DNA from 4 places in the Pseudoalteromonas sp. OFAV1 genome. Region 4 is predicted to be linked to each of the others. Evidence: predicted binding sites of a transcription regulator. Region 4 holds the regulator's gene; each other region holds the start of a gene.
What was found. Region 4 encodes sigma-54, which starts transcription at its own class of promoters, with help from an activator protein. Its sites were predicted from a motif close to GTTGGCACGNNNNTNGNNT; they were not measured.
Positions count from the first base shown of each region.

Region 1: a site for sigma-54 is predicted at 3,067-3,085, ahead of flgB (flagellar basal body rod protein FlgB). Genes of this name have one in related genera too.
Region 2: a site for sigma-54 is predicted at 3,117-3,135, ahead of fliS (flagellar export chaperone FliS). Genes of this name have one in related genera too.
Region 3: a site for sigma-54 is predicted at 2,259-2,277, ahead of dps (DNA starvation/stationary phase protection protein Dps). Genes of this name have one in related genera too.

Region 1 covers NZ_JAKGBG010000010.1:107,539-115,274, forward strand. The annotation lists gene flgM (flagellar biosynthesis anti-sigma factor FlgM) at 1-274, opposite strand, end outside; gene flgA (flagellar basal body P-ring formation chaperone FlgA) at 354-1,058, opposite strand; gene L1267_RS08230 (chemotaxis protein) at 1,201-2,133, shown strand; gene L1267_RS08235 (CheR family methyltransferase) at 2,155-2,985, shown strand; gene flgB (flagellar basal body rod protein FlgB) at 3,120-3,530, shown strand; gene flgC (flagellar basal body rod protein FlgC) at 3,533-3,964, shown strand; gene L1267_RS08250 (flagellar hook assembly protein FlgD) at 3,978-4,658, shown strand; gene flgE (flagellar hook protein FlgE) at 4,715-6,067, shown strand; gene L1267_RS08260 (flagellar basal body rod protein FlgF) at 6,217-6,981, shown strand; gene flgG (flagellar basal-body rod protein FlgG) at 7,003-7,736, shown strand, end outside.
Region 2 covers NZ_JAKGBG010000003.1:213,191-220,926, reverse strand. The annotation lists partial or broken gene L1267_RS03200 (flagellin) at 1-309, shown strand, start outside; gene L1267_RS03195 (flagellar protein FlaG) at 436-858, shown strand; gene fliD (flagellar filament capping protein FliD) at 899-2,305, shown strand; gene L1267_RS03185 (hypothetical protein) at 2,386-2,673, opposite strand; gene fliS (flagellar export chaperone FliS) at 2,673-3,074, opposite strand; gene L1267_RS03175 (sigma-54 dependent transcriptional regulator) at 3,368-4,807, shown strand; gene L1267_RS03170 (DNA-3-methyladenine glycosylase I) at 4,861-5,448, opposite strand; gene L1267_RS03165 (sensor histidine kinase) at 5,577-6,689, shown strand; gene L1267_RS03160 (sigma-54-dependent transcriptional regulator) at 6,686-7,736, shown strand, end outside.
Region 3 covers NZ_JAKGBG010000012.1:62,503-70,238, forward strand. The annotation lists gene L1267_RS09155 (GGDEF domain-containing protein) at 1-525, shown strand, start outside; gene L1267_RS09160 (substrate-binding domain-containing protein) at 609-1,619, shown strand; gene L1267_RS09165 (CBS domain-containing protein) at 1,700-2,119, shown strand; gene dps (DNA starvation/stationary phase protection protein Dps) at 2,344-2,862, shown strand; gene corA (magnesium/cobalt transporter CorA) at 2,923-3,879, opposite strand; gene L1267_RS09180 (hypothetical protein) at 4,009-4,188, opposite strand; gene L1267_RS09185 (hypothetical protein) at 4,169-5,239, opposite strand; gene L1267_RS09190 (serine hydrolase domain-containing protein) at 5,569-6,798, opposite strand; gene L1267_RS09195 (hypothetical protein) at 6,827-7,441, opposite strand; gene L1267_RS09200 (helix-turn-helix domain-containing protein) at 7,473-7,685, opposite strand.
Region 4 covers NZ_JAKGBG010000008.1:39,071-46,806, reverse strand. The annotation lists gene lptA (lipopolysaccharide transport periplasmic protein LptA) at 1-136, shown strand, start outside; gene lptB (LPS export ABC transporter ATP-binding protein) at 133-858, shown strand; gene L1267_RS06605 (RNA polymerase factor sigma-54) at 976-2,472, shown strand; gene hpf (ribosome hibernation promoting factor) at 2,499-2,786, shown strand; gene ptsN (PTS IIA-like nitrogen regulatory protein PtsN) at 2,790-3,242, shown strand; gene rapZ (RNase adapter RapZ) at 3,243-4,088, shown strand; gene L1267_RS06585 (HPr family phosphocarrier protein) at 4,100-4,372, shown strand; gene mgtE (magnesium transporter) at 4,584-5,942, shown strand; gene L1267_RS06575 (YgiQ family radical SAM protein) at 5,978-7,736, opposite strand, start outside.

The DNA of each region.
Region 1 (7,736 bases), on a different contig from region 4:
TTTCAGCATCAATTTGGTATTTACCTTCACTAATTGCTTTTTTTAATTCGGCAACTTTGTTACTGTCAAAACCAGACGATTGCTCAGCTTTTTCTTGCAAAGATTTAAGCTGCTTAGCTTGAGGTGTTAAGCTTACAGAATCTGCACTTGCTTTTGGCGCAGCTGATTTAGCTTCAGCAGCGTTAGCATTATCTTTTTGTAAATCAAGCTTTTTTTGCTTGGTATTTGTCAACACAGAGGTTTGTTGTTGACCATTATTGACATTGCTTACCATAATATTTGACCTATACATTACCCAACATATGCCTTTATATCGGCAGGCACAGCGGATACTTTAGCATAAATATAAAAAATTAAATATTTACCTGAACAGACTCGACACCATCCACACGTGCATTTAATACTTTACCTGATTTTTTGTTTTTTACACGCACTAATTCGTCTAACGTACCATCTTCAAGGGCAATGCCTGTCGTTTTAATTCTAAGGCCTCGTAGTGAAGCGTAAATAGTCACGTTGTCGCCTTTACAAACCATGCAAACCTGACTCATTACAATTGGTGTACCGTCACGCAAATTGCGCTTAATTCGACTGCCAATAAGTATAGACTCATCTTGCACATATTGCGTTCTAACAAACTGTTTTGGTTTCATTTCAAGGCGTAAATGTTCAGCCCTGATCACTTCACCACGACTTAAATGAGTTGTCACAACAACCACAGGCTCAAGCTCAATGATGCGCACGTGTACGTATTGGGTCCAACTATTTATATCTTCGCACTTAAGTTGTACAGTTACCTGCCGATTAAAAGGAGGTGTTGTTGGTACTTCTTTACTTAAAGGTGATTCGCACACTCTGTCGGGTATGCGGCTATCAAGCGGCAATGCACTCACTTGTGGTGTACTTTCTAGATCAGTAAGCTGCTCACTAACAAAATCGATAGCGATCTGTTGAAGCTGCTCGTTTTTATATACTTCTGCATGCACTTGTGTAATGGACAACAAGCTAGCAAGGAAATAAAAAACACTGTATCTTCGGCTTTTTTTTAACAAACTCATATTGTTTCGACTATGCTTATGGTTGAAAACAAGGTATAAATATTTTGCGTCAAAAAACAGACGCTTTGTAACCTTATGTAGCTTTAACACAAAGAAAGCAATTATTGTTCCGGCTCTGATTGTTTATCTTTAGGAGATTGAAATGGCAGGCATTTTAGACTCAGTGAACCAGCGCACGCAGTTGGTTGGGCAAAACCGCCTTGAATTACTATTATTCAAACTCAGAGGGCGACAACGCTTTGGTATCAATGTGTTTAAAGTGAGAGAGGTTTTGCAATGCCCACCACTCACAAACATGCCCAAATCTAATGCTTATATACGAGGCGTAGCTCACATTCGCGGTCAGACTATTTCAGTCATTGATTTATCAATGGCCGTTGGCGGTCCTGCTATCGAAAATATCAAAGACAGCTTTATTATCATTGCTGAATACAACCGCTCTGTGCAGGGGTTTTTAGTTGGCGGTGTTGAACGTATCGTTAATATGAATTGGGAAAAAATAATGCCTCCACCATCAGGTGCGGGTCGTTATTCTTACCTAACTGCGGTCACCGAAATCGAAAACGAGCTGGTTGAAATTCTAGACGTAGAAAAAATCTTGAATGAAATTTGCCCTGTAAATACAGAAGTAAGTGCAGAAGTAGTGGGTGATGGTGAAATCCAGCGAGACTTAGGTGAACGTATTGTCTTTATAGCAGACGACTCTGCTGTTGCGCGAAACCAAGTTAAGCGAGCGCTTGAGCCATTAGGTGTACAAACTGAGCTCGCTAAAAATGGTAAAGAGGCTTTATTACGGTTACGTGAGATTGCAAAACTCGATTGCCAAAACGATATTACTGAACGCGTAGGGTTATTAATTTCAGATGTTGAAATGCCTGAAATGGATGGTTATACCCTTACGGCAGAGATAAAAGCGGATCCAAAATTATCACCTTTGCATGTGATCTTACACACTTCTTTAAGCGGTGTATTTAACCAAGCAATGATCCAAAAAGTAGGTGCAGATGATTTTATTGCAAAATTTAACCCTGACGAATTAGCAACGGCTGTTAAAAAGTGGGTTCATTGTGATTAATTATTTATAGGTGGTATTACTTTGGAAAATAAGCACTTACAACAAAGCGAATACGATCAATTTCGCTCTTTTCTAGAGCAACAGTGTGGCATTGTGTTAGGCGACAATAAGCTTTACCTAGTGAAAAGTCGTCTTGCGCCATTAATGGTGCGCTTTAACGTTGAGTCTTTATCGCAATTAGTTAGTAAAACGCTCAGTCCACATGAAAGACAGCTTCGTGCTGCTGTTGTGGATGCGATGACGACGAATGAAACCTTATGGTTTCGTGATCAATACCCATTTGAATTGCTTAAAACAAAGCTGTTTCCTGAGTTGAAAGATGTGCGTAGGCCACTAAAAATCTGGTCAGCGGCAAGTTCATCAGGCCAAGAGCCGTATTCAATTGCTATGTCGGTTGCTGAGTTTCAGGCGAAAAACCCTGGCGTACTTAAAATGGGCGCGCAGATTATCGGCACTGATATATCTAATACCATGCTTGATATGTGTAAAAATGCTGAATATGACTCGTTGGCACTGGCCCGTGGTTTATCAATTGAAAGACGGCAAAAGTTTTTTAAAGACAGCGGCAATGGTATGGCGCAGGTGATTGATCCAATCAAAAAAATGGTGAGCTTTAGGCATTTGAATTTATTAGATTCTTACGCCTTAATGGGCAAGTTTGATATCATTTTTTGCCGCAATGTACTGATCTACTTCTCTCCAGAGGTAAAAGCAAAGATTATTTCTCAATTTGCTCAGGCCCTTAATCCAAAAGGGTATTTATTTTTAGGGGCATCTGAATCTATGGCTGGCTTAAGTGATAGCTTCGAGATGGTTCGTTGTAACCCAGGTATTATCTACCAGAAAAAGTAATCTCTTCTTAGCAACCTAGCTCTTAGGTTGCTAAATTATTTATTATTCAAAAGCTTACCGTGCTTTATCTATCTAGTTAATTTTGGCTTGCCTTTTGCATCTGCACTAGCAGAGTCAATTTTTTGGAGATGGTTATGGCTATCAGTTTTGATAAAGCATTTGGTGTGCACCCGCATGCAATGTTGATCCGTTCACAACGCGCTGAGTTATTAGCGACAAACATCGCTAATGCTGATACGCCGGGCTACAAAGCAAAAGATATCGATTTTGCGGCGGCTCTAAAAGCGGCAAAAAGCAACCAGCAAGGCGGCAATAACATGGTACGAACTGACGCAAAACACCTTGCCGGTGGCAGTCGGTTTGTTGGTAACGCAGAAATGTTTCGTACGCCAAATCAAGCAGATACAGGTGATGGTAACTCAGTTGATATACAAGTGGAACGAAACTTGTATGTACAGAACTCATTAGAGTATCAGGCAAGCCTGCAATTTATGAGTAGTAAAATTAAAGGCCTTAAAAAAGCCCTCGGTAGTCAAGGAGCTTAATCATGAGTTTATATAATGTTTTTGATATTTCAGGCACTGGTATGAGCGCGCAAAATGTGCGTCTTAATACAACAGCAAGTAATATCTCGAATGCGAATACGATTAGCTCTAGTCAAGACAAAACATACCGAGCGCGCCATCCTGTTTTTGCTGCGGAGTTGACTAAAGCGTCAGCAACACAAAGCAATCCTCAGGGCTCTTCTGTTGGCGTAAAAGTGTTGGGTATTGTTGAGAGCGATAAGCCTCTGCAAATAGAGTACAACCCTAATCACCCCAGTGCGGATGAAAACGGTTATATCTACAAACCTAACGTTAATGTCGTAGAAGAAATGGCTAATATGATTTCTGCCTCTCGCTCTTACCAAACAAATGTGCAAGTTGCTGATGCAGCTAAGCAAATGTTAAGTAAAACACTGTTGCTTGGGCAGCGGTAACCGAGGATAAGTTATGAGTAACGACATCAGCAGTGCGTCATCCACGTATTTAGATAATTTACGTTGGCAGGACAATCAAAACAAACCAGAAGAGAAAGATGACACTTTAACGCAAGAAGACTTCTTCTCGCTTTTAACACAACAGTTGTCGTTTCAAGACCCAAGCAAGCCGGCTGATAATGATCAAATGATTGCTCAGATGACCAACTTTACCATGGCTGAAGGGATCTCGAATTTAAACTCAAAATTTGATGCACTTACTGCGTCAATGACATCGAACTCGGCATTACAAGCTTCGACCTTAGTTGGTAAACAAGCACTATTAGAATCAAATACGATTGATTTTGATGGTAGTAACGTTGCTAAGGGATCGGCAATTGCAGAAACGCCTGTTGAAGATCTTACGCTTCGCATTACTGATGAGTCAGGTCAACTTGTACGTACCATCAGCATGGGCGCTCAATCGGCTGGCGCAGTTCGTTTTGAGTGGGATGGTAAAAATGACGATGGAGAGCTTTTGCCTCCAGGCGAATACGAAGTTAAAGCTGAAGGATTCCAAAATGGTGACTATAGCAGTCTACCTTTAGCGACTTTCAAAAATATTGAAAGCGTTAATATCAATGGATCTAGCGGCATTATTATTAATACTAAAGAAGGCGCGGTTAGGCTAACTGATGTTGCAGAAATCGCTTAATTACACAGATTAACTAGTTAGCCTAGTGCTACAGATTGACACTTTAGAGGTGACTTATGAGCTTCAATATTGCATTAACCGGCCTTGCTGCCGCGCAAAAAGACTTAGATGTAACAGCAAACAATATTGCTAACGTTAACACCACAGGCTTTAAAGAGTCTCGTGCTGAGTTTGCTGATGTGTACGCATCATCAGTATTTAGCTCAGGTAAAACTAAAAATGGTGACGGCGTAAGAACTACAATGGTGGCACAACAATTTCACCAAGGTTCATTATCTTTCACTAATAACTCTCTGGACTTAGCAATTACTGGTGAAGGCTACTTTGCCATGGCAAATGACCTAGGTGCACAAGATTTTACATATACTCGTGCTGGTGCGTTCAAACTTAATAAAGACAACTTTATTGTGGATGCTAGCGGAAACTACTTACAAGGTTTCCCTGTTGATGAAGCAACGGGTGATACAACTTCTGTTAGTTTAAGCACATCTTCTGCGCTACAAATTCCTGATGCATCAGGTTCTCCACGCGCTACGACCAATGTTTATTCGTCGTTTAACTTAGATTCGCGTGCATTAACGCCAGCAGTTACACCATTTGACCCTGAGACAAGTGCGTCGTATAACAGTTCAACATCAACAACAGTGTATGATTCTTTAGGTGAGCCACACATTTTACAGTTCTTCTTTGTTAAAACTGACGCAGCAGTGACTGGTAATGACAATGAATGGCAAGTGTTTGCAACACTTGATGAAAAGCCGTTTGCTGCTAATGGTACTGAGCAAACTACGTCGCCATATACGCCTATTTCAACTTTTCAGTTTGACTCAAGTGGTTTACCTCAAAGCACTGATGGAACTGCAAATACAGATGCTACGTTTAATCCATTAACAATACCTTCAGGCGGTATATCTGGTTTATTATCTAACGGTGCGAGTTTCCCTGATGATGTAAACATCAATTGGCGCGATGAAGCTGGTACAACGAATAAAATACCGACTCAATATGCAAGTAACTTTGAAGTGAAAGCGCTAGAGCAAGATGGTGCGACTGTAGGTCGTCTATCAGGTATTGATATTGGTACAGATGGTAAAATCGTTGCTTCTTACAGTAATGGTGATACTTCATTCTTAGGCCAAGTGGCAATGGTGCGCTTTTCTAACTCACAAGGTTTACAGCAAGTGGGTAACACGGCATGGAAGAAAAGCTTAACCTCTGGTGAGCCAATTGCCGGTGAACCAGGTTCAGGTACATTAGGTTCAATTAACTCATCAGCCCTTGAGCAGTCAAACGTTAACTTAACAAGTGAACTTGTTGATTTGATCAGTGCACAACGTAATTTCCAAGCAAATTCACGTGCATTAGAAGTTAACTCAACACTACAACAAAACATCCTACAGATCCGTTAATCTAAACGGCTCTGAGCTTAATCCGACACGAAGGCTGCTCCCTCAATTGGCAGCCTTTTTTCATTTTTACCATCCTATTTATGCGTCAATTTTACTTTGGCACTTTTATTGCATTTCTTTAGTTATCGTATTTTTAGTGAGTCAATGTTATGGACAAAATGGTCTACATTGCCATGTCTGGTGCCAAGCAAAGCTTGCGTGGTCTTGAGTTAAAGGCTAACAACCTTGCTAATGCTAACACCACTGGCTTTAAAGCTGATTTTGCACAAGCGCGTTCCATGCAGGCTTTTGGTGAAGGCTTGCCATCACGTGTGTTTGCGATGCAAGAGCGTCCTGGTTCAAATATGGAATCGGGTGGATTCGTTGAGACAGGCCGAGAGCTTGATATTGCCATGAGCGACCGTGGTTGGCTCAGTGTGCAAGATGCATCAGGTAACGAAGCTTATACCAAAACAGGCACACTAAACATCACACCTGACGGCGCATTGATCACCAGCCATGGCCGTCAAGTTATTGGCGAGGGCGGGCCTATTATCTTACCTTTGCCAATTGAGAAGGTTGAGTTTAGCGAAGATGGCGCGATCCAAGTGCGCCCGCAAGGTGCACCTGCCAACTTTTTAGAAGTGGTTGACCGCTTAAAAGTGATCGAAGCTGATAACACTCAGCTTGAAAAAGGTAATGACGGTTTATTTAGACCAAAAGAAGATATGTTGGTCAATGATCTTTGTGGGTTCTGTGATATTTCACCCAATGTAAAAGTACTGTCAGGTACGCTTGAAATGTCGAACGTTAATCCAGTCCATGAAATGGTCGACATGATCAGCAACCAACGCCAATTTGAATTACAAGTTAAATTGATGAAAACAGCCGAAGAGCTTGATGAGCGTCAAGATCAGCTGTTACGCATTGTTTAAGATGACTGAGAGGGTAGAGTTATGAATCCAGCATTGTGGATCAGTAAAACCGGGCTTGACGCCCAGCAAACCGATATTTCGGTGATCTCAAATAATCTCGCGAATGCCAGCACGGTCGGTTACAAAAAAAGCCGCGCCGTATTTGAAGATTTACTATATCAAAACATTAATCAACCAGGTGGTCGTTCGTCTCAAGATACTGAAATGCCATCAGGTCTAATGCTTGGTGCCGGTGCTAAGGTTGTAGCAAACCAAAAGAACTTTTCGCAAGGTAATATGTTAACGACCGAAAACTCACTGGACTGGATGATTTCAGGCCCAGGTTTTTTTGAAGTACAGTTACCTGACGGCAATATTGCTTACTCACGTAATGGTCAATTTACGACAGATGAAGACGGTCGTATCGTAACTTCAGGTGCGGGTTTCCCGTTGCAACCTGAAATGAATGTGCCAAATGATGCGCAATCAATTACGGTGTCACAAGATGGCGAAGTATCTGTTCGTGTAGCAGGTCAGGCAGAAAATGTGGTAATTGGTCAGCTCACTATAACAGACTTCATCAATCCATCGGGTCTTGAGCCAATGGGGCAAAACTTATACACAGAAACAGCTGTAAGTGGCGCACCAGTGCAAGGTAATCCGGGGATTGATGGTTTAGGTACTGTGGTACAAGGTTCGCTTGAAACGTCAAATGTAAATGTAACAGAAGAGCTGGTTAATCTGATTGAAACGCAACGAATTTATGAAATGAATTC
Region 2 (7,736 bases), on a different contig from region 4:
GTGGATGAAGTTGATATCAGAACGCAAACAGGCTCACAAGATGCGTTAGCGATTATTGATGCTGCCATAGCACAAATAGATAGCCAGCGTGCAGACCTTGGTGCGATACAAAACCGTTTTGGTCACACAATCAGTAACCTTGCAAACATTTCTGAAAACGTATCTGCTTCACGTAGTCGTATTCAAGATACTGACTTTGCAACAGAAACTGCGCAAATGACTAAAAACCAAATCTTGCAACAAGCGGGTACATCAATCTTGTCGCAAGCGAACCAGTTACCACAAGCAGCGCTTAGCTTAATTGGTTAATAGTGTGATTAGTTACAACAACTAATGGTTAAGTCAGCATTAGTTAACTAAAATAAAAAGGAGATTGGCTTACGCTAATCTCCTTTTGTTGCATTAGCTATAGGGTAAAATGTTTAAGGAGGCGTTATGAGTGCAATAACCCAAAGCCCTGATTTTGCAGTGGCTCCACAAAAAGCGGATGATAAGCTAGCTGCGAGCCCGCAACTGACAGCAACAGCGGTTGATGAATCAAATAAAACGGAAAATACACAACAACAGCAAACAGAGCAAAATTATCAACAAATGCAGCGTAAATTGGACGAAAGTGCTGAAAAAGACGAGCTAGGCCGCGAACAGCTTGAGAAAATGGCGCAACAATTGCAGGACTTCATGGGCGAAATGAATCGTAGTTTGCAGTTTCAAGTAGATGAAGAATCGGGCCGTGATGTTATTAAAGTGGTTGATAAAAACAGTGGTGAGTTAATTAAGCAATACCCATCTGAAGAAGTGTTGAGCTTAGTGGCTAAGCTTTCTGAAACTGCGGGTTTTTTAATTGATCAAACTGTTTAAAGTTTTTTGTTAAGTTAAATGTGTAATGTGAGGAAGTGTTATGGCTATTTCATTTAATGGTTTAGGTTCAGGTTTAGCAGTATCAGATATTGTTGATGCGTTAGTTAATGCTGAGCGCACCCCTTTTACATCGCGTTTAAATAATAAAGAAGCAACCCTTACAACAGATATCTCAGCTGCAGGCGCGTTAAAGTCAGCGCTTGAAAAACTGCAAACCTCGATGGAGGCACTAGGCGAAGTTGATAACTACCAAAAGCGCAGTATTTCTGGTAGTGATGATTTTGTAACTCTAAGCTCTGACAAAGATGCGGAGCCTGGTGGTTACAATGTAAAAGTAAACAACCTTGCGACTGAACATAAATTGATGTCAAGTGCATTTGCAGAAGATGCAGCAGTAGGTGAAGGTACGTTAACTATAGCGTCCGGTGAGAATAGTTTTGATATTGATGTGTCAGATACTGCAACTTTGTCTGAAATTCGTGATGCGATTAACGACAGTAAAGACAACGACAGTGTAACAGCAACGATTATCACCGACGATAATGGCCAGCATTTAGTTTTATCAGCAAAAAACAGTGGTGTTGAAAACGCAATAAAAGTTACAGCAACTGATGCTGATGGCAATAATACTGACGCGGCAGGTTTATCGGCTCTAGCCTATGACACCGGTTCAGGGGTTACAAACATCAACGAGGTGATTGCTGCAACAGACGCTTCAATTACCATAGATGGTAATTTAACAGTTACAAGCAGTGATAACGAGTTTGCAAATGTTATTGATGGTGTAACGATCACCGCTAAAAAAGCCCATGGCACTGATGACGACGATAGTACCCTTAAAATTACAGAAAATAATAATAATATTAAAGCCGGTTTAAATAGCTTTATAGAAAGCTATAACGAATTACTTGAACTGAGTAATAATTTAGGTAAATCAGGTGAAAGCGGTGCAGGTGTGATGGCCGGTGACTCTATGCTTCGCGGCGTAATGTCAAAACTTCGTCAGCAATTAACCAGTGAAGTTAGCTTGAGTGATGGCAGTAGTTTGTCGTTATCTAAGCTTGGGGTTGAAGCAGACCGTTACGGCAAATTAAGCCTAGATACCGAACGCCTAAACGAACAAGTAGAAGCCGATGTAGACTTAGTTCAAGAGTTCTTTTTGGGTGAGGGCGATGAAGGCGGCTTTGCGCAATCTTTTGATGAGCTAATGAGTTTTTATACGGATTCAGATGGTATTGTTCAAAACAGAATCGACAGTAAACAGACTCAGTTAGATGGTTTAGATGATGAGCGCATTGATTTTGCAAGAAAAATGGAGTCGTTAGAGTCTCGTTTATACGCACAGTACAATAGCATGGATTTACTTGTCGCCCAGATGAACTCAACCAGTAGCTATGTGCAAGCGCAGCTTGATAATATGCCAGGGGTTGTTAAGCAAAATAAATAGTTGAATTAGTATGTTTTCTTGCCTGTATTTGGGTGTTACCTTTTGTAGAAATAATAATTTATCAAGCAACTAAACGCTAATTAGCGTTTAGTTGCTTGATATTTTGAAATAGCTTTATGTGATTTACGCTGGTTGATCAGCTCAGCCTGAGTTTTGTCTCTGGCGTTTTTAAGTTTAGCTGTAGCAGTTAAAATTTTGGCTTGTATAGCTAATAACTCTTTTTCTTGAGGTGGTGTTTCACTCTCACACCAATGCTTTAACTCTTGGTCAATAGCTATTAACGTTTGGCTTGCCAGCTCAATATCTGTTTTATCTATGTGCTCTGACAATGCAATGAGTAATGCATTCAGAGCGTTAAAATTCGGCATTATTGCTCAGCTTTAGGTATGCGCTCTTCGAGCGGAATAGAATCCCACCCTTCTTTTATTTCTTTAACGATACGGATAACATCATCTACTGCTGCAATGTCGTTGTTTACATTTGCTTCAGTTAACCTGCGTTGGCAAAAGTCGTACAGCGATAGTAGGTTGCTAGAGATATCCCCTCCATGCTCAAAATTGAGTGCATCTTGTAGAGCACCGAATAATAAAATGCAGGTAGAAATGTTTTCACCTTTTTTTTCAAATTCTTTACGCTCAATAAAGCCTTTAGTTGCTGCTAAACGTCCGATAATGTTACTGAAAATCAAATTGATCTGCTCATAAGGAGACATTTCATTAATGTTGCTAACGCTAACTTGACTGTACTTTTTTATCGATATGTGTGCCATGAGAAAATCCTATATTAAAAACACTGATTCATAAAAGTAGATAAGCAATATTAATGCCATTGATATTATCTTTCTTTGTGCATTTCTATAGAGATTATAGCAACGAGTATAGAATATTTTAAAATTCAAACAGGCTAAATTTGTAAGTTAATTCTTTAGTATTAAATTTTAGTGCTAAGTGACTATTTTTTGGCGTTGATGTCAATAAATTGCCGCTTAGCGCTTGCATCCCTCCTAAACTCGCTTACAATTTAGAAATTAACTAACCTCGTGGTAACTGTGGTTCGCCAATAATGATCTTAATTTTAGACAATAATAATAATCGTGCGATAGGTTTACATGCAGCACTTACCTTCATTGGTGAAACTGCACAATTAGTTGATGAGACTTCGTTACAGTCTTTTTGTGAAAAACATCAACAGCAAGAATGCATGGTCATTCTTGGTGCTCTACAGCAGCTTAATCATGAAGCTGTGATCAAACAGTTTCCAGCTATTCCATTTTTGTTAATAGGTGAAACCCTCAAACCCCTTCTTAGTATTGCTAATGTTGTAGGCTTGATATGTGAGCCTTTCAATCATGACGTAACCACTCAGTTATTGCATGACTGTCAGCAATATCAGCGTATGCTGCCTGGTGCTCATAAACAGTCTAAGTCGCAAAAATCGTTTGATGGACTTGTTGGTGAAACTGATGCTGTAAAAGATGTTCGTTTTTTAATTGAGCAGGTGGCTAAAACCGATGCCAATGTACTTATTTTAGGTGAGTCTGGCACAGGTAAAGAGGTGGTAGCACGAAACGTTCACCTACTATCTAAACGAAATAGCGGGCCATTTGTGCCAGTAAACTGCGGTGCTATTCCTGGTGAGTTACTTGAAAGTGAGTTATTTGGTCACGAAAAAGGGGCGTTTACTGGGGCAATTTCAGCGCGAAAAGGGCGTTTTGAATTAGCACAAGGCGGTACACTGTTTTTAGATGAAATTGGTGACATGCCACTGCAAATGCAGGTTAAGCTTTTACGAGTATTACAAGAGCGCAGTTATGAACGAGTAGGTGGGACAAAGCCTATTCAAGCTGATGTACGAATTATTGCTGCTACCCATCGTAATCTTGAAGAGATGATTGAAAAGGGCGACTTCCGCGAAGACCTTTTTTATCGCTTAAACGTGTTTCCAATTGAAAACCCTTCGCTAAGTGAGCGTGCTGACGACATTCCTCTACTTTTAAAAGAGTTAATGCGCCGTGTGAATGAGCAAAGTGGCACAACAGCAAAATTCACCGAACGGGCAATTCAAAGCTTAAAAGAGCATGCATGGCCGGGAAATATCCGTGAGCTAGCCAACTTAGTGGAGCGCATGGTCATTATGTTCCCTGATAAAGTGGTTGATGTGCCAGACCTACCAGCTAAATATCGTTACATTGAGGTCGAAGCCTATGAGCCTGAGTACCCTGAAGAGCTGATGGAACGAGATGCTTTCAACGATATTTTTAGCACAGGCTTTAGTGATTACGAAGACGAAGAGCTTGATACGCCAGCAACAACAGTTGATTCTGGTTTATTACCCGATGAAGGCATTGAGCTGAAAGAGTACCTTGCTGAGCTTGAAATCAGCTTAATTAGCCAAGCATTAGAGCGCTATGATTATGTCGTAGCGCGTGCGGCAGAAATCTTAGGTGTTCGCCGTACAACTCTCGTTGAGAAGATGAAAAAGTATAACCTATCGCGAGATTAACTCGCGGTAGGTTTAACGCTCTCTACATAAAGCATGTTTCTGCAGATTTGCGGCTAATATTCACTCACTATTTCGGCTTTTCTAAAACAATCATTACTGTGATCATTCACCATACCGCAGGCCTGCATATGCGCATACACAGTCGTTGGGCCTAAAAACTTAAAACCACGCTTTTTTAAATCTTTGGCAAATGCTGTGGAGGCTTCAGTAATAGCCGGGTAATCCTCTAGTTTATCTAGGTTGTTTACCAAAGGCTTACCACCTACAAACTGCCATTGGTAGTTTGAGAAACTACCAAACTCTTTTTGAATTTCAATAAAACGCTGCGCGTTATTGATAGTCGCGGCGATCTTGGCTCGATTACGAATAATGCCATCAAACTGCATTAACCGCTCGACGTCGTCCTCAGTCATTTTGGCAACCTCTTCAACAACAAAGTTTTTAAAGGCGCTGCGATAGCCATCACGCTTTTTAAGTATGGTATACCAACTAAGCCCGGCTTGTGCTGACTCTAAGGTTATAAACTCAAACAAACGGTGATCATCATATAATGGCACCCCCCATTCTTGGTCGTGGTAGGCCACATAATCTTCTTTGCTGGTGTCGAGCCACGGGCAGCGACAGTGGTGTTCTTTTTGCATTGTTCCCTCGCAAATGTCATTTTTTTGTCGGTGTTTATTTTGATTTTAATTTATTGAAATAAAACAAAAATAATTATGGTATGAATTGTGCATTTAGCTGTGTAGACACGATTTTTTGAGTATCGATTATGGCCTTGGCACATGTATTAAAACCACAATTTATCACAGCTAATCAATATAACCCATGCTTACAGCAAGAAGAGTATGTTGGCGAGTTGAGTGAGCTTCGCCAGCAAGCTAGTTGGCTAAGTCATTTAGTGCATACTATGCCTGCGGGCGTTGTGGTTTTAGATGGTCGAGGCATGATTGCAAAAGCAAATCAAATTGCTATTGATATGCTGGGTGAACCGCTTGAAGGTGAAAAATGGTTTAGCGTTATTCAGCGCTCATTTCGACCAAAGCAAGATGATGGTCATGAGGTATCACTCAAAGATGGGCGTTTAATAAAGCTTGATATTACTGCGCTTGCACCTGAGCCAGGGCAGTTAATTTTAATGACAGATTTAACAGAAACTAGGCGTTTACAAAAACGAGTAGCACATATGCAGCGCTTAAGTGCGCTTGGTAAAATGGTTGCTTCGCTTGCTCATCAGGTCAGAACGCCGTTGTCAGCCGCTATGCTTTATGCCGCAAACTTGGGTTCAAAGCGTTTACCAGAAAGCTCGCGTGGTAATTTTCATACTAAATTAATGTCACGTTTAAAAGATTTAGAAACCCAAGTAAATGACATGCTGTTATTTGCAAAAAGTGGCGAACAGCAAGTTGTTGAAAGTGTCTCGATGCAACAGTTACTCAATGAAGTAAAAGCGGGGGCGGATGCAATGGTTGCACAAAACCAAAGTACCTTAGCCGTTAACTTGCCAGAACCAGACATTGAGATTGTGGGTAATAAAACCGCACTTGCCAGTGCGATTCAAAACTTAATTCATAACAGTATTCAAATAATTGGCAAACATGCAGAAGTATCGCTTAGTGCTGAGCGCGACACCGCAAATGATAATAGTGTTCGCATCAGTGTAAGTGACAACGGTCCTGGCGTAGATATGAGTCAGGCCGAGAAATTATTTGAACCTTTCTTTACTACAAAAAGCCAAGGCACAGGGCTTGGACTTGCTGTTGTGAGTTCAGTCGCTAATGCGCACCAAGGACGGGTTGAAGTGACTAATAATGCCCATGGGGGGGCATGTTTTAGCTTGATCCTGCCAATAAGTGCAGAATTTACGTCAGCGGAGGCAAAATGAATACGAACGCAATTTTAGTCGTTGAAGACGACGCAGGCTTACGAGAAGCTTTGATTGATACACTCGAAATGTCAGGAATTGATTGCATCGCAGCAGATAGTGCTGAGCAAGCAATGGTGCTTTTAAAACAAGGCACGTATTCATTAGTGGTCAGCGATGTACAAATGGGCGCGATGAGTGGCCTTGATTTACTTCGCAGTATTAAGCTCAACTACCCTGAACTACCTGTACTTATGATGACAGCTTATGCCACCATTGATGATGCAGTTGAAGCGATGCGTTTAGGTGCGATTGATTACATGGCAAAACCATTTGCCCCAGAAGTATTGCTTAATATGGTCAGTCGTTATTTACCTGAAAAGGAAAAAGAAACAGACGGGCCAATTGTTGCAGATCCATCGAGTATTAAGTTACTCGAACTTGCGAGCAAAGTAGCGCGTTCAGATGCCAGTGTTATGGTTCTTGGCCCAAGTGGTTCAGGTAAAGAAGTGTTAGCCCGCTATATTCATGATAAATCGAATCGTGCAGATGCTCCCTTTGTTGCCATTAACTGTGCCGCTATTCCTGAAAATATGCTTGAAGCAACCTTATTTGGTTACGAAAAAGGCGCGTTTACCGGTGCCATTCAGGCCTGCCCTGGTAAATTTGAACAAGCACAAGGCGGTACCATCTTACTTGATGAGATCACCGAGATGGATTTAGGTCTGCAAGCAAAATTACTGCGTGTACTACAAGAGCGTGAAGTAGAGCGCTTAGGCGGCCGTAAAACGATTGAGCTTGATGTTCGTGTCTTAGCTACGAGTAACCGTGATTTAAAAGAAGCGGTGAGTGAAAATCTATTTAGAGAAGATTTATATTATCGCTTAAATGTGTTCCCGCTGATGTGGAAACCATTAGCAGAACGCCCGGGCGACATTGTTGTATTGGCAGAGCATTTAATTGAGCGCCATTGCCTGAAAAGTAAAGAACCCATTGCTATGTTGACCGAGTCAGCTAAGCAAAAGCTGCTAACACATGCTTGGCCGGGTAATGTGCGAGAGCTTGATA
Region 3 (7,736 bases), on a different contig from region 4:
TCTTTAAAGGATCCGCTTACCGGACTTTATAACCGCCGCGGACTGCAATTTATTATCGAACAACAGCAATTATTCAGCCCGAACCAAACTTCTAGCCTTTATGCCTGCGTTGTTGATATTGATTACTTCAAGCAAATTAATGATAGATACGGTCACGATGGCGGTGATCTAGTACTCGAAGTGTTCTCTGATTTAATGAAACACCATTTAAAAAAAGAAGACTTATGTTGCCGCCTTGGTGGTGAAGAATTCTTACTGCTATTCTTTGCAGCCGACATCAGCTCAGCGAGACAATTTTTAGACAGTCTTCGTAAAACCATTGAAGCCAGTCAAATAGCTTTTCAAGAGCATCGTATATCGGTTACCGCTAGTTTTGGATTAACTAACTGGCAAGTAAATGACAGCTTTGAAAGCTTAGTGAATCGCGCAGACAAAGCGGTTTATGAAGCGAAAAATAATGGCCGTAATCGAGTCGAAATCAACACCCAAAACCAGAACAAAGAACCAAATAGACCAAATTGGTAAATGCTTTTGTATTAATCTTGTAAATTCAAACTCTACCACTATAATTAGTGCGTGCTTATACTTAAATTGCAATATGTAGTGCTATGTCTTTAAAAGTATTATTAAATTTCAAATTAAACTGGATGTTTTTGTGCGCCAGTTTTTGGCTTTTTGCCCTGCCAATTCAGGCTAAATATGTGGTGGCTGTTGTGGGTAAAACCAAAAACGATAGCTTCTATCAGCAAGCCTTTAAAGGGTGTGAGCAATTTGCAAAACAGCATCTCGATTTTGAATGTATTTACGATGGCCCTAAAGACTTTCAAGATATTCGCACGCAAGTATTAGTGATCACCGACCTCGTTCGCAGAAACAACATTAGTGGTTTATTAATCGCTACTACAGACTCTAATTACCTTGTTGAACGCGCTTTAAAAAAGCTTAAAGACAATAATATTCCTGTAATTACCTTTGACTCTGATTTGCTCGAAGATGATCAGCAGTATCGTTTAGCCTATGTGGGTACTAATAATTTTGATTATGGTGTGGCCTTGGGGAACGAACTAAAAAAATTCACTGACAAAGAAATTAACCAAGTCTGTATTCAATCCGGACATTCCACAACACCTAATTTAAACAAACGCATTGAAGGTGTTCGTTATGCGTTATCAGGGCAAACAGAAAAACGTTTAAGCGGTGAAAATGGCTGGAGTGAATTTGACCGCTGCCCTTTATATAGTTTAGGAAAACGTGAAGTATCACTGGGTCAGCTCGACAAACTACTTAATATTGAAAACCCACCACTTTTTTTAGCTGTAGCAGGTTTTGCCCAATTTAATCCTAACTACGCAAAAGTGATTGCTAAACAGAAACAACGTATTGCCAGTAAAGAGGTGGTCATTGTTTCTGCCGATACAGAACAAATGCAATTAGAAGTATTAAAACAAGGATTATCATCGGCTAATATTGGTCAAAATCCATTTGAAATGGGACGCCTGTCTGCCGAATTGATGTATCAATACCTAACAAAAGGTGAGCGACCAGCCAAGTCTCACTATTACCTAGACTTTCATTATTGTCAGCAAAGTAATGCAGGTACATGCACAGTTAATCACTAAAACTTTGATCTCACTAAAGTGCAATTAACTCGATAAGCGCTAGACTTACCACAACTTGAATTAACTGTAAGGATTTAGCCATGACACACCTAGTTAGTGATTTAATGACGCCAGACCCATTTGCCATTAGCGCGCAAAATACCCTGCATGATGCTCATAATCTAATGAAAGAGAAAAATGTTCGACATATCCCAGTGATCAACGAACACGGCGGTTTAGTTGGCATGTTAACGCAAAAAATCATGATTGCTCAGGTAATGAATATCATGGCGAATTACAGCGCCAGCGCCCTTGAACGCAAAGAAAAGCAAACTAAAGTGGTTGATATTATGGCCACTGATTTTACCAGTATCTCGCCAGAGCAGCCGCTACACGAAGTTGCTAAGTTTTTTGTTGAAAATCGTCATGGCTGCATGCCGGTGGTTGATAAAGATAACAACTTAGTGGGAATTCTAACCTCATCTGACTTTGTTCGTTTAGCGGCGGCATTACTTTCTTAAGTCGTAACTTTGTATCTGCACACTGAATTTTTTACAGAAGGTGTGCAGAGTTTTCATACTCATACCTCATCACAACCACTCCACCTCAAAACAAAATAAAATTAACCCTATAAATTCAACCAGTTAACAAAATTCCATTTTAGGCACAACGTTTGCTTCTACCTAATCAAGCGCGCTTTTAAACTAAAAGCGAAAGGAAATTTATAGATAATCTCGGAGGAGTAATGAGTAATTCATCATCAAAAATCGCAGAATTTACAGCACCCGGTGTTAAAGACCAAGCTGCAGCTGACACGATTGCAATTTTAGACCAGCGTATGGTCGCTTTAATCGATTTACACCTCACTTTAAAACACATTCACTGGAATGTTGTTGGTCCTAACTTCATTGGTGTACACGAAATGCTAGACCCACAAGTAAGCGCAGTGCAAGAGATGACTGATACGATTGCAGAGCGAATTGCAACTATGGGCGGCGTACCTGTTGGCACACCGCAATCAATTGTTGATCGTCGCACTTGGCAAGACTACTCAATTGGCAAAGGCTTAGTCACTGACCATCTAACAGCGCTTGATAAAGTGTATAACGGCGTTAATAAAGATCACCGTGCAGCTATCGAAAAGCTTGCTGAATTAGACCCTGTTTCTGAAGATATGATCACCGGCCAACTGGCTGATCTAGAACAATTCCAATGGTTTGTTCGTGCGCATATTGAATCGTCTACTGGCGAATTGAAAGGCTAAAACCGCAAAGTCTATCCGAAGACCCCTTGCCCAGCATTTGCTGGGCTTTTTTATGCTTTGCTACAGCCAACCTTTATGTTTAAAGAACAAGTAAGGTGCAAAGCCAGACAGCAACATAATGCCAATTGCAAACGGGTAACCCCATGCCCATTGCAGCTCAGGCATGCTATTAAAATTCATGCCATAAATACTGGCGACAACGGTCGGCGGTAAAAACACCACTGAGGCAATAGAGAAGGTTTTTATAATTTGGTTTTGTTCGATGTTAATAAAACCCTGAGTCGAGTCCATTAAGAAATTCACCTTATCAAACAAAAATGTACAGTGAGACATAAGGGTATCAATATCAAGTACAATTTCACGTAGTGACTCGCGGTCTTCAGTTGGTGCACCTAAATGACGCAGTAAAAACGAAATATTTCGGCGCGTATCCATCAAACATAAACGCACCTTACCGTTGTTATCTTCAAGGCGCGAGATCCGGCTGACGGCTTCTTCTAAATCTGAGTCGTCCTCTTCAAGTACATAGGCACTGAGTTTTTCTAACTGGTGATGCATATCTTCAAGCATATCAGCGTGGTTTTCGACTTTTTGGTCAAACAGAGTCACTAAAAGTTGCTTGGGATTATCACACGCCACTTGCCCTTTACGAGCGCGAAGTCGTAATAAACGAAAATCGGCTAATTCATCATCGCGGATTGTCAGCAAACAGTTGTCTTTTAACAAACAAGCCACTGTCACCGTATTAAAGCGCCCTTCATTTGGTGACATAAAAAGCGCATGCACATGTAGGCCTTCGTGGTCGATAAAACAACGGGAAGATGCCTCGATTTCTTCAACATCATCAGCACCGGGTAAGGTGATATTAAGCGTGCTTGCCAGCGCTTGTCGCTCTTCTTCAGTCGGATTTATGGTGTCAATCCAGTGGGCATTTTTAATAGAAGTAACAAGAGGCGTATCTGCAGCTGGCTCAGTTTCTGTGATCACACCTTGGTCTATAGAAAAAAATCGTAACATTTGCCCTACCCTGATAAATCAATTTAAAACAAATACTATAGCTGTTCACGTTAATGAACAATGACCAATCATGTAGAAGAAAAAAAAAGCCCCAAACGGGGCTTTAAGCATATTCAATAAAAAAACTAATTACGAACCAAGCTGTTGCATTGGTTCAATTTCTTCTTTATTTGCACTGATAAAGCTTTCAATATTATCAACTTGTTCATGACTAAAGCCTAACTGCGCTTTTACTGCAACCGTGCCATCTTGTTTTTCAATTAAAATAAACTCATTCACACCTAGCGTTCTAGAAAAAACGGTATGCACTTGTTTTTTTATTAATATCTACAACTTTTACTTTTGTACTCGTTTTGTAGAATGCAAGAGGACCTGAAGGTGTATTAATCCAATCAATTGCCCAATAATAATGACTGTTGTTCTTGAATCCATTTTTTCTGTATAACGATTCTTTGAAAGATACATTGTCACACTCATTGTATAAACCTTTACTACGGCAGTTAGAGTGCTCTGCAACATTTTTACCCGAGATGCTCACATCTAAAGGAACAATCGTGCTGTCGTTAATGTTTAACAAAATATAATCATCAACTTTATTAAAGCCTAGTGTGTTTCCTAAACTCTTAGTTGACTCAAATAAACCTGTTAAAGGGTCATTGCTTTTAGTTTTATCTTTTTCTAACAAAATAAAATTTGTTGATGCAACATCACCATTTTGGTGTTTAGCAATATGGTAACCATCTAATATCGAAATTGATTTTACGTTGTTAGAACCAATCACATAGCGAAAAGCAGAGCCCGCTCTCCCCACAATAAAGCCATCGGATGTTGGTGTTACAGATGTACCTGTAAATGACTTACCTGTCACCGTTTTTACTTTGAATGAATCATTATCTTTAGTAACAGTTGCTAGTTTAACAGCACCTTCACTTGAACCTGCTTTACTGTATTTTAGAGTAAACGTGCCATCAAAATTCTCAATTGCATACGTAAATTGGCCAGTGAGACGATCAGCACCTAAGTTAGCCACTTCCCCTTCATAATCATGAAACATTGAACCATTTATCAAAATTCCATCTTTTTCACGCATAAATGTTGCTGGCCCACCGGTTTGATCAACGTTTTCTTTCTGAGCCAATAATTCACTTTCAGAAATAACAACTTCCGGCTTCTCAACCTTTTGCTGCTGATGTTGCTGGGCTTGTGGAATTACACTCGTTAAAGTTGAGCCCTTCAATTTATTAATAAAAGCTTGCTGCATTTCTTTTTGCATTGCTAGCTCTTCAGGCGTTGTGCCACAACCAGATAAAACAGAGACACTAATTGCCAATAAAGAAGGGTAAAGTACTTTTTTATACATCAAAAAATTCCATATTTTTAGGAGTGCTTAGTCAATCTGAACGGTTAAAGTACCCAAACAGAAAACATAACCAATTGATTGAAAAGGAATTATTGATTCACTGTTGCAAAATTGCAACAGGTACAACCACTTAAACTGAACAAGCGTTCAAAAAGACAGCAAAACATCTAAAATTTACATTGAATTCCCCACAAAAGGTTCAACCTCATGAAATAAAAGGGTTTTAAATTTTCCATAAGTTGATTCACTAAAGAATAGAGGGGTATTAAGCTAGGCTGAGCTTTCAGCAAGTATGGGAACGAGTTAAAAATGTGACAGTCAAACGTTGCTTATTTCGCTTTTTTGAAGCGCACCACAAGCATACCTATCAAGATGATGCCAAGGCCTATTAAGCAAGGTACAAAAGCGCTTTGCAGGGCAACATCAAACGCTAAAAAGTCGGGGGAACCGGTTTGCCAAAGCGTCCATTCATACCCGAGTTTTGATGCAATATGTTCACCACCGCTGCTAAGTACGATGATTGCATCATTGTTATCTGGGTTAATGCGAAGCGTGCTATTTATTGCCGGCTCATTTGCGCCATCATGGCCAAACACAAAATCTCCCGATGCTGTTGGTGCATAAAGCATGGTACCAAGCCCCCAAATTGGTGCGCCTAAGCTAATTGCCAAAGGCGCTCGCATGGAGCTGATCATTTGTGAGCTTAACTGTCCTTTTTGAGGTGATGTTAATGCGTTAACTAAAGCTATTAAATCATGGCTACTTGCCAGTAAACCTGTTGCCGCTGCCGATGCGTATTGAAAATGCCCAGCAGCTTGCCCGCTTTTATCATAAGCAGGTGCGATGCTATCTAACTCGCTAAGTACATCGTAACTGGCATCAGTCATGTTAACTGGCTTAAAGACGTTATCATTCATCCAAGTTGCAAAGTGTTGATTGGTTTTCTCTTCTACCAGCAGCTCTAGCATCAAATAGCCGCCCCCAGAATACTGAAAATCGCCCACAGGCTTGGTGACTTTAATTTCGCGCACACCTGTTGATGATAGCGGCTTGTTTAGCGACTCAAGCAAGCTTGGTACGGTTTCATTTAGCTCAATATCAGCAAAGCCTAAACCATCACCAAGCCCCGCAGTATGCGATAACAGATGTGCAATGCTAACTGTTTGATTATCAAACTCTGATTCAGGTAACTGCCAACCCGTCAGTTGCTCATTAATCGCGTGATCTAAACGAATTTGCTGTTGCTCTGCCAGACTCATCACGCCATAGGCAGTAATAAATTTACTGAGCGATGCTACGGGGAACAGAGTATTTGCGGTTATTTCATCTTTGCTTTTTGAGTAATCTTGAAAAACCACTTGGCCATTTTCAATCAAAACATAAGCGATGTTTGCGTGTTTGTTGGCAATCAGCGCCTGACTGTTGGCAATAAATTGCTCAGTGTTGCCCGTTTCGGCGATGGGTTTTAAAAACCAACCACTAACACCACCATACACACAGGTTGCAGCCCAAACAGATGACAAAAATAGTGTTAACAAAATTGTTTTAAACCAGCTCATACTCTATCCCTTGTATTACAAAGCGACCTTAAACTACTTCGATTTGTTCAGGTTTTTTGATAAAGAACACCATTAAAATTAATAATGCTGCTGGGAATAAGAACACATTCAAATAAGCAAAAATAACCGTTAGCTGTAAGATGCACATCAGTAACAGTAGAATAGAAAACACCGTTAGCAACGACGACATTCCATGGCGTTTTGTTAGTAATAACGCGGCGGTGATCAAACCCACTAGCGCATACAAGCCTAAACTCCCAGCCGAGACCACCATGGCAATAATTGAAATACTTTCAACCGCATCGCTCGATGCTTTATCGCCAGCAACGGCAAGATAAACATCGCATAACACAGTGGCATGAAAAGCCAATACCAGCACCGCAAGCACACATAGCAGTATGCGAACGCCTTCAACATCAAACATATCTTTTAGTGCCTTGCGTAAACTCAGGTACACATAGATTTCAAGTGCACCAATGAGTACAAACACAAGGTCTGAAAAGTTTAAGCTTTGCAAATCGAGCTTAAGCGCTTCGCCTAAGCCATCAAGTGTTTCGCCAAATACTGAAATCCAGTACATAGGAAAAATTATGGCAAGTAACCCCGCTGCTATGCCGGGTAGTAAATAGTCACGGTTGAGCATATGCCCTCCAAAATCCTGTTGCGTTGTAAAGTTATTCGCTATCGCGTTCGTACACCAAAATATCGCCGGGTTGGCAATTAAGCTCTTCACAAATAGCTTCAAGGGTACTAAAGCGGATCGCTTTCACTTTTCCGTTTTTTAGTAATGATAAATTGGTCATAGAAATACCAATGCGCTGAGATAGCTCCTTCAGCTGCATTTTGTTCTTTGCCAATTCTATATCTAGGTTGATTCGTATTTTCATAGCCTAAAAAGTACGCAATGGATTTATGATTGTCAAACTTTATTTTACGAT
Region 4 (7,736 bases):
AGTAACAGCGAAAAGCATTACTTATGATATGGCACAACAACTAATTAGCGCAGAAAAAGACGAAAACTCAACAGACCGTGTACACACAATCTTAGTGCCTGTTGACAACAAACAAGACGATAAAGGCCAACCATGAGCACATTAAAAGCAGAGCTTTTAGCAAAAAGTTATAAAGGCCGCCAAGTTGTCAAAAATGTGGGTCTTGAGGTTGAAGCGGGCAGTATCGTTGGTTTGCTTGGCCCAAATGGCGCAGGCAAAACCACCACTTTCTATATGATTGTTGGCTTAGTACCTAGCGATAAAGGCAAGATCAGCATTGATGATAATGATATTACACTTTTGCCAATGCATAGCCGAGCACGTTTAGGGATTGGTTACCTACCACAAGAGTCATCTATTTTTAGAAAGTTAACGGTTTATCAAAACCTAATGGCTATTTTAGAAACGCGTAAAGATTTAAATAAACAAGGCCGAGAAGAAACACTCAACAACTTACTTGATGAATTTAGTATTCAGCATATTCGTGATAGTCAAGGTATGGCTTTATCTGGGGGCGAGCGTCGTCGCGTAGAAATTGCTAGGGCATTAGCCGCAAATCCTAAATTTATCTTGTTAGATGAGCCTTTTGCTGGTGTTGATCCTATTTCAGTGTTAGATATAAAGAAAATTATTGAACACTTAAAAAATCGTGGTATTGGTGTATTAATCACTGACCATAATGTTAGAGAAACCCTTGATGTTTGTGAAAAAGCCTACATTGTTTCTCATGGGGAGCTAATTGCATCAGGAACACCTGAGCATGTTTTAGCTGACCAAACCGTACGCGATGTGTATCTAGGTGAGCAATTCAGGCTATAACCAATAAGCCACCATCTAGCGCATCTGCTAAACTAAATAACAATGACAATAAATCGATATAAATTTACCTGTGACTGCACAGGTGTCGATAACACATAAAAGGATTGTTAGGGATACATGAGGCAATCATTACAGCTGCGCATGGGCCAGCAACTTACAATGACTCCACAACTGCAACAAGCAATTCGCTTGCTGCAGCTTAGTACATTGGATCTCCAGCAAGAAATTCAAGAAGCACTTGATAGTAACCCTCTGCTTGAAGTGGAAGAAGCAGATTACAACGATGAAAACATTGGTAAGAACGAGCAAAAAGCTGAATCTGATGATACTCAGCTAAGTGCATCGGCCGAAGAAGCGCCGAGTGAGTACGAACAAGAAAGCAGCGATGCCCTTAACAAAGACACCGTTAGTGACGATTTAGCCATGGATGTGACATGGGATGAGTACATGAGTGCTGCCCCATCAACATCATCAGGTCCAATGCCAGAAGATGAGTCAATTTATCAAGGTGCATCGACTGAAACCCTCCATGAATACCTTATGTGGCAATTACAACTCACACCATTTAGCCCAACCGATGAAGCGATCGCTGTCGCCATCGTAGAGGCAATTGATGACTCAGGTATTTTAACTGTTAGCTGCGAAGACATAGTCGAAAGTTTTAATCAAAATAATGATGAAGAAGAAATCGAACTAGATGAAGTCGAAGCGGTCTTAAAGAGAATACAGTTGTTTGATCCAGTAGGGATTGGTGCCCGTAGCTTACAAGAGTGCTTATGTATCCAGCTTCGCCAATTCGATGCGAGTACGCCGTATTTAGCTGAAACTAAAATGGTTTTATCTGAGCATATTGAATTATTAGCAAGTCGCGACTATCGCACTTTGATGAAAAAGACTAAGCTTAAAGAAAGCGAACTAAAAGAAGTAATGACGCTGATCCACAGCTTAAACCCTAAGCCAGCAGACAGCATAGTTCGCGAAGAGTCTGAGTACGTTATACCCGATGTATCGGTTAAAAAAGTTAAAGGTCGTTGGGTCGTTGAACTAAACCCAGATTGTATGCCAAAAATTAGAGTGAATAGCCAATATGCAGCTATGTCACGCTCAGTAAAATCGAGCAGCGATAGCCAGTTTATTCGCTCTCATTTACAAGAAGCTAAATGGTTTATTAAAAGCTTAGAGAGCCGTAACGATACACTTTTAAAAGTGACCAATTGTATCGTACAGCAACAACAAGCATTTTTTGAACATGGCCCAGAAGCCATGAAACCAATGGTGCTGAACGATGTCGCAGAAATGGTCGAAATGCATGAATCGACAATTTCACGTGTTACAACACAAAAATACATGCACACCCCTCGCGGGATTTTTGAGTTGAAATATTTCTTCTCAAGCCATGTCAGCACAGAAAACGGTGGTGAGTGTTCATCAACAGCAATTCGCGCTTTGATCAAAAAGCTTATCGCTGCAGAAAACTCAGCTAAACCATTGAGTGATAGTAAAATTGCAGATATATTGGCTGAGCAAGGAATTAAAGTAGCTAGACGCACAATTGCAAAATATCGAGAGTCTCTAGCGATACCTCCGTCTAATCAGCGTAAGAGTTTGATTTAGACGTTTTACATAGAAGGAAAATGCTTATGCAACTAAATTTAACTGGTCGTCATGTAGAAATCACTGATTCATTAAGAGACTATGTAAACAGCAAGTTTGCAAAACTAGAAAGGCATTTTGACCACATTAATAATGTACATGTCATTCTAGATGTAGAAAAATTAAGCCAAAAAGCAGAAGCAACTTTACATGTAAATGGAGGCGAGCTCTTTGCCTCAACTGCACACCAAGATATGTATGCAGCCATTGACTCGCTAATCGATAAACTAGATCGTCAAGTCATTAAACACAAAGAGAAATTAGCTCGACACTAAATTATGAAACTTAGTTCACTTACTAACCAGGACTGCAGCAAAGCTGCGGTCCTTTTTAATAGCAAAAAAAGAATCCTTGAATATATCAGCGAGCTGGCTCACCAGCAGCTTCCTCATTTATCTCAACAAGACGTCCTTGATGCCTTACTCAATAGAGAAAAATTAGGCAGTACAGGTATTGGTCGTGGCATTGCTATTCCACATGGCCGCATGAGTGGTGCAGAGCAACCACAGGCATTTGTCATAGTGAGTGAATCCCCAATCAATTTTGACGCAATTGATAACCGACCTGTGGATATTTTCGTTGCACTCATCGTACCAGATGGAGACAGCCAACTTCACCTAAAGACCTTATCGACAATTGCTGATAGACTAAAAGATAAGGAGTTTTGTAAACAGTTACGTAGCGCCAAAACAGACCACGAACTGTTTCAGGTCATATCAGCAGAGGCATAAATGGAATTAATTATCATCAGCGGTCGCTCAGGCTCAGGTAAATCGGTCGCTTTACGTGTACTTGAAGACTTGGGTTACTACTGTGTTGATAATATCCCAGTCAACTTATTACCTTCGCTTGTTCGTAGCGTTTCAGACAACTATGACAAAATAGCAGTCAGCATAGATGTGCGTAACTTACCGAAAGAGCAGCAAGAGTTTAATGATATTCTTGAATACCTGCCAGGTTTCGCAAACCCAACACTGTTCTATTTAGACAGTGATGACCAAACTCTGATCAAACGCTTTTCTGAAACGCGACGCTTACATCCTCTATCGATTGACTCGCTGCCACTCGATTTAGCAATTAAGCAAGAAAGAGTATTACTGGATGTACTGATCACGCGCGCTGATTTTATGATTGATACCACCGACCTGAGTGTTCATCAGTTAGCTGAATCTATTCGTGAAAAGATCTTAGGTAAAAAAGATAAAAAGCTGATTATCACCTTTATGTCGTTTGGCTTTAAACATGGTATTCCTAAAGAAGCCGATTACGTATTTGATGCACGTTTTTTACCAAATCCACATTGGGAGCCAGATCTAAAGCCACTCACAGGCTTAGATCAACCAGTAAAAGATTACCTTGCAAGTCATAGCATAGTGCAAAAATTTACATGGCAAATTCAAACATTTGTGCAAACATGGTTACCTCACCTTGAGCGTAACAATCGAAGCTATCTTACTATCGCAATTGGCTGTACTGGCGGGCAACATCGCTCGGTATATTTAGCGCAGACCATTGGTGATAGCTTTTCAAAAACGCATGCGAACGTAAAAATCCGCCATCGCGAGCAAGATATTTAATTGGATGCCAGATGCACGCAGAAGACACGTTTTTAATTCAAAATAAGCTTGGCTTGCACGCACGAGCAGCCACTGTTTTAGCACAACTTGCTTTGCAATTTGATGCTAAAATTATGCTTTATCAAGACGATAAAGAAGCTGAAGGTGATAGTGTTTTAGCCTTAATGTTACTTGAAAGTAGCCAAGGTAAAGAAGTGCGTGTGGTATGTGAAGGCCCAGATGCAGAGGCTGCACTGAACGCAATTGGAGAATTAATTGCACAACGCTTTCATGAACAAGAATAGCGTTTGCTAAGGCTTAACCGTTTAAGTTAAACTTAGTTCAGGTATTTATAATTCTCTTTAAATATCCTACTTTTATATCGTTCACACCTTAAAAATACAAAGCACTTAATAATTTTATCGCAGTGTGAAGATATCCTGCAAATACACCACTTAGCAACTATGCTGTATTTGCAGAATCTGTATTAATCTATTTTCAGTTGTAAGGACGCCAATGCCAGAAGCCTTTGAACAAGACTACCCACTACAACAACTTAAACAAGTGACCAAGTCACTCAATAGTGGACAATTTGTTCAGGTGCGAGGCATGCTCGCTAAAACAGCTCCGTGTGATACCGCTTTATTATTAGAGTCATCTCCCCATAAAATTCGTCGCATGCTATGGCAGTTGGTAGACCCAGATGTGCGTGGTGATGTTTTAGAAGAACTCTCAGAAGACGTACGTTTAGGTATTATTGCTCAGATGGAGCCTGAGCACATTGCTGCTGCAACCGAAGACATGGACGACGATGACTTAGGTGAAGTTCTTCGTAGCCTTCCTGACACCGTTTATCAAGACGTAGTCAGTGCAATGGACTCGCAAGATAGAGAAAGGGCAACGCAGGCACTGTCGTACCAAGAGCGTTCAGCCGGTGCCCTGATGAACAGCGATACGGTAACAATTCGTCCAGATGTTACCTTAGATGTAGTCCTGCGCTATTTACGCTTGCGTGGTGAACTACCAGAAGGTACAGATGACTTATACGTTGTTGATAAACATAACTGCTTTTTAGGCGCGCTCTCGTTAACCACATTACTGACCAACTCATCGGATAAAATTGTTCGTGATTTAATGGATGAAGAGTGTGAGTCAATCCTAATCTCAATGGATGAAAGTGATGTAGCGCAATTGTTCGAGCGTCATAACTGGATTTCAGCCCCTGTTGTTGATGATAACGCTCACTTGCTTGGTCGTATTACCATCGATGATATCGTTGACGTCATCCGTGAAGATGCTGAACACAGCATGTTAAGCCTTGCTGGTCTTGACGACGAAGAAGATACCTTTGCGCCAGTACTCAAAAGTTCGCAGCGTCGCTCTATTTGGCTGGGAGTTAACTTATTAACCGCATTGCTAGCAGCAATTGTGGCAAGCTTTTTTGAAAACACCTTAGCAATCTTGCCTATTTTGGCGGTACTAAATGGTATCGTACCTTCAATGGGTGGTGTTGCAGGTAGCCAAACATTAACACTGGTTATTCGTGGTATAGCGGTTGGCCATATCAACCAAACAAACCAACGCTTCTTATTACTTAAGGAACTGGCGATAGGCGCACTGAATGGTGTTATTTGGTCGATATTGATTGCTGGTGTGGTTGCCCTATGGCAATGGGACTTTAAGCTCGGTGCGGTCTTAGCGTTTGCGATGTTTATGAATCTTGTTGCCGCTGGTATCGCGGGTGCGAGTATTCCGTTAATTCTTAAGAAAATGAAAATTGACCCAGCCCTAGCAGGCAGTGTGGTACTGACAACCGTCACCGATATTGTTGGTATTTTTGCCTTTTTAGGCACCGCAACCTGGTTATTGATCTAATATAAAAACGGCCCTTTAAGGGCCATTTATATCTTTTACTTTGCGCGCTGCTTATTTTTACCTACTCTAGGTTTGGTATTGGCCTTTTTAAATTGGCTAAAACCAGTGTGGCGTGTAAGTGCCGCACGGCCTTTACCACCTTTACTGTTTGCCGCTTTTTCGTTGCGACTCTCTTCAGGCACCAAACAGTTTGGCCCTTTACCGATTAGATTCGCTTTGCCCATTTTTCTAAGAGCTTCGCGGATCATCGGCCAGCCAGCAGGATCATGATAACGTAAAATAGCTTTATGCAAGCGACGCTGACGTGCCCCTTTTGGCACAGGCACTTGTTCAGTATTGTTTTTAATATTACGTAACGAGTTCATCTCGGTATGATAAATTGTCGTTGCATTGGCCATTGGCGACGGGTAAAAATTTTGTACCTGATCAAGCTTAAAGTCATTGGCCTTTAACCATAGCGCCATGTTAACCATGTCTTCGTCTTTCGTTCCTGGATGTGCAGAAATAAAATACGGGATCAAATACTGTTTCTTACCGGCTTCTTTTGAGTATTTATCAAATAGCTCTTTAAACTTATCGTAAGCACCCATACCCGGCTTCATCATCTTAGATAGTGGGCCATCCTCGGTATGCTCAGGGGCAATTTTTAAGTACCCGCCTACGTGATGAGTAACCAGCTCTTTTACATAGCGTGGATCTTCCACTGCTAAGTCATAGCGTACGCCTGACGCAATTAAGATTTTCTTCACGCCTTTCACATCACGGGCTTTTTTATAAAGCTCAATCGTTGGGGTGTGATCGGTGTCCATATGCTTACAGATATCAGGATAAACACATGATAAACGTCGGCACGTGCTCTCGGCCTTTTTGCTCTTACAGCGCAATTTATACATATTCGCTGTTGGGCCACCTAAGTCAGAAATTACCCCTGTGAAGCCCGGTACTTTGTCACGAATTTGCTCAATTTCATCAATAATTGATTGCTCTGAACGGCTTTGAATAATGCGTCCTTCATGTTCTGTAATCGAACAGAAAGAACAACCACCAAAGCACCCGCGCATAATATTCACCGAGGTTTTAATCATTTCATAGGCAGGAATTTTTTCATCGCCATAGCTTGGGTGCGGAATACGCTGATATGGCAAACCAAATACGCCATCCATTTCTTCAGTTTCAAGCGGAAATGCAGGCGGGTTCACCCAAATCGAACGGTCGCCATGGCGTTGAAACAAGGCACGTGCACAACCTGGGTTTGTTTCTTGGTGCAAAATACGCGACGCATGGGCATAAAGCGGTTTATTTACACTCACTTGCTCATACGCTGGTAACTTAACGTAGGTCTTTTCCCATGGCTTAGGACGCGCAGGCTGAATAGTGATTGGCTTGGCAGCCTCTGCGCTTAAATCAATACCCGCTTGTTTAAACTCAGACTTACTACAACCGACATCATCTGCACCATACGGGTTTGGAATTGGATCAATCTTACCGATTTTATCGATAGCCGTAGAGTCACTGCCACGCCAGCCCGGCAAAGGCTCTTTTCGAATAACCGCGGTACCACGAATATCTTGAATGGTATCAACCGACTCACCACCAGCAATTCGGTGCGCAACTTCAACAAGCGGACGCTCGGCATTACCGTAAATTAGAATGTCAGCTTTGGCATCAAACAAAACACTTCGGCGTACTTTTTCTTGCCAGTAATCATAGTGCGCAATACGACGTAAACTCGCCTCAATACCACCAATAATTAACGGCACATCTTTATAAGCTTCACGACAGCGTTGACTATAC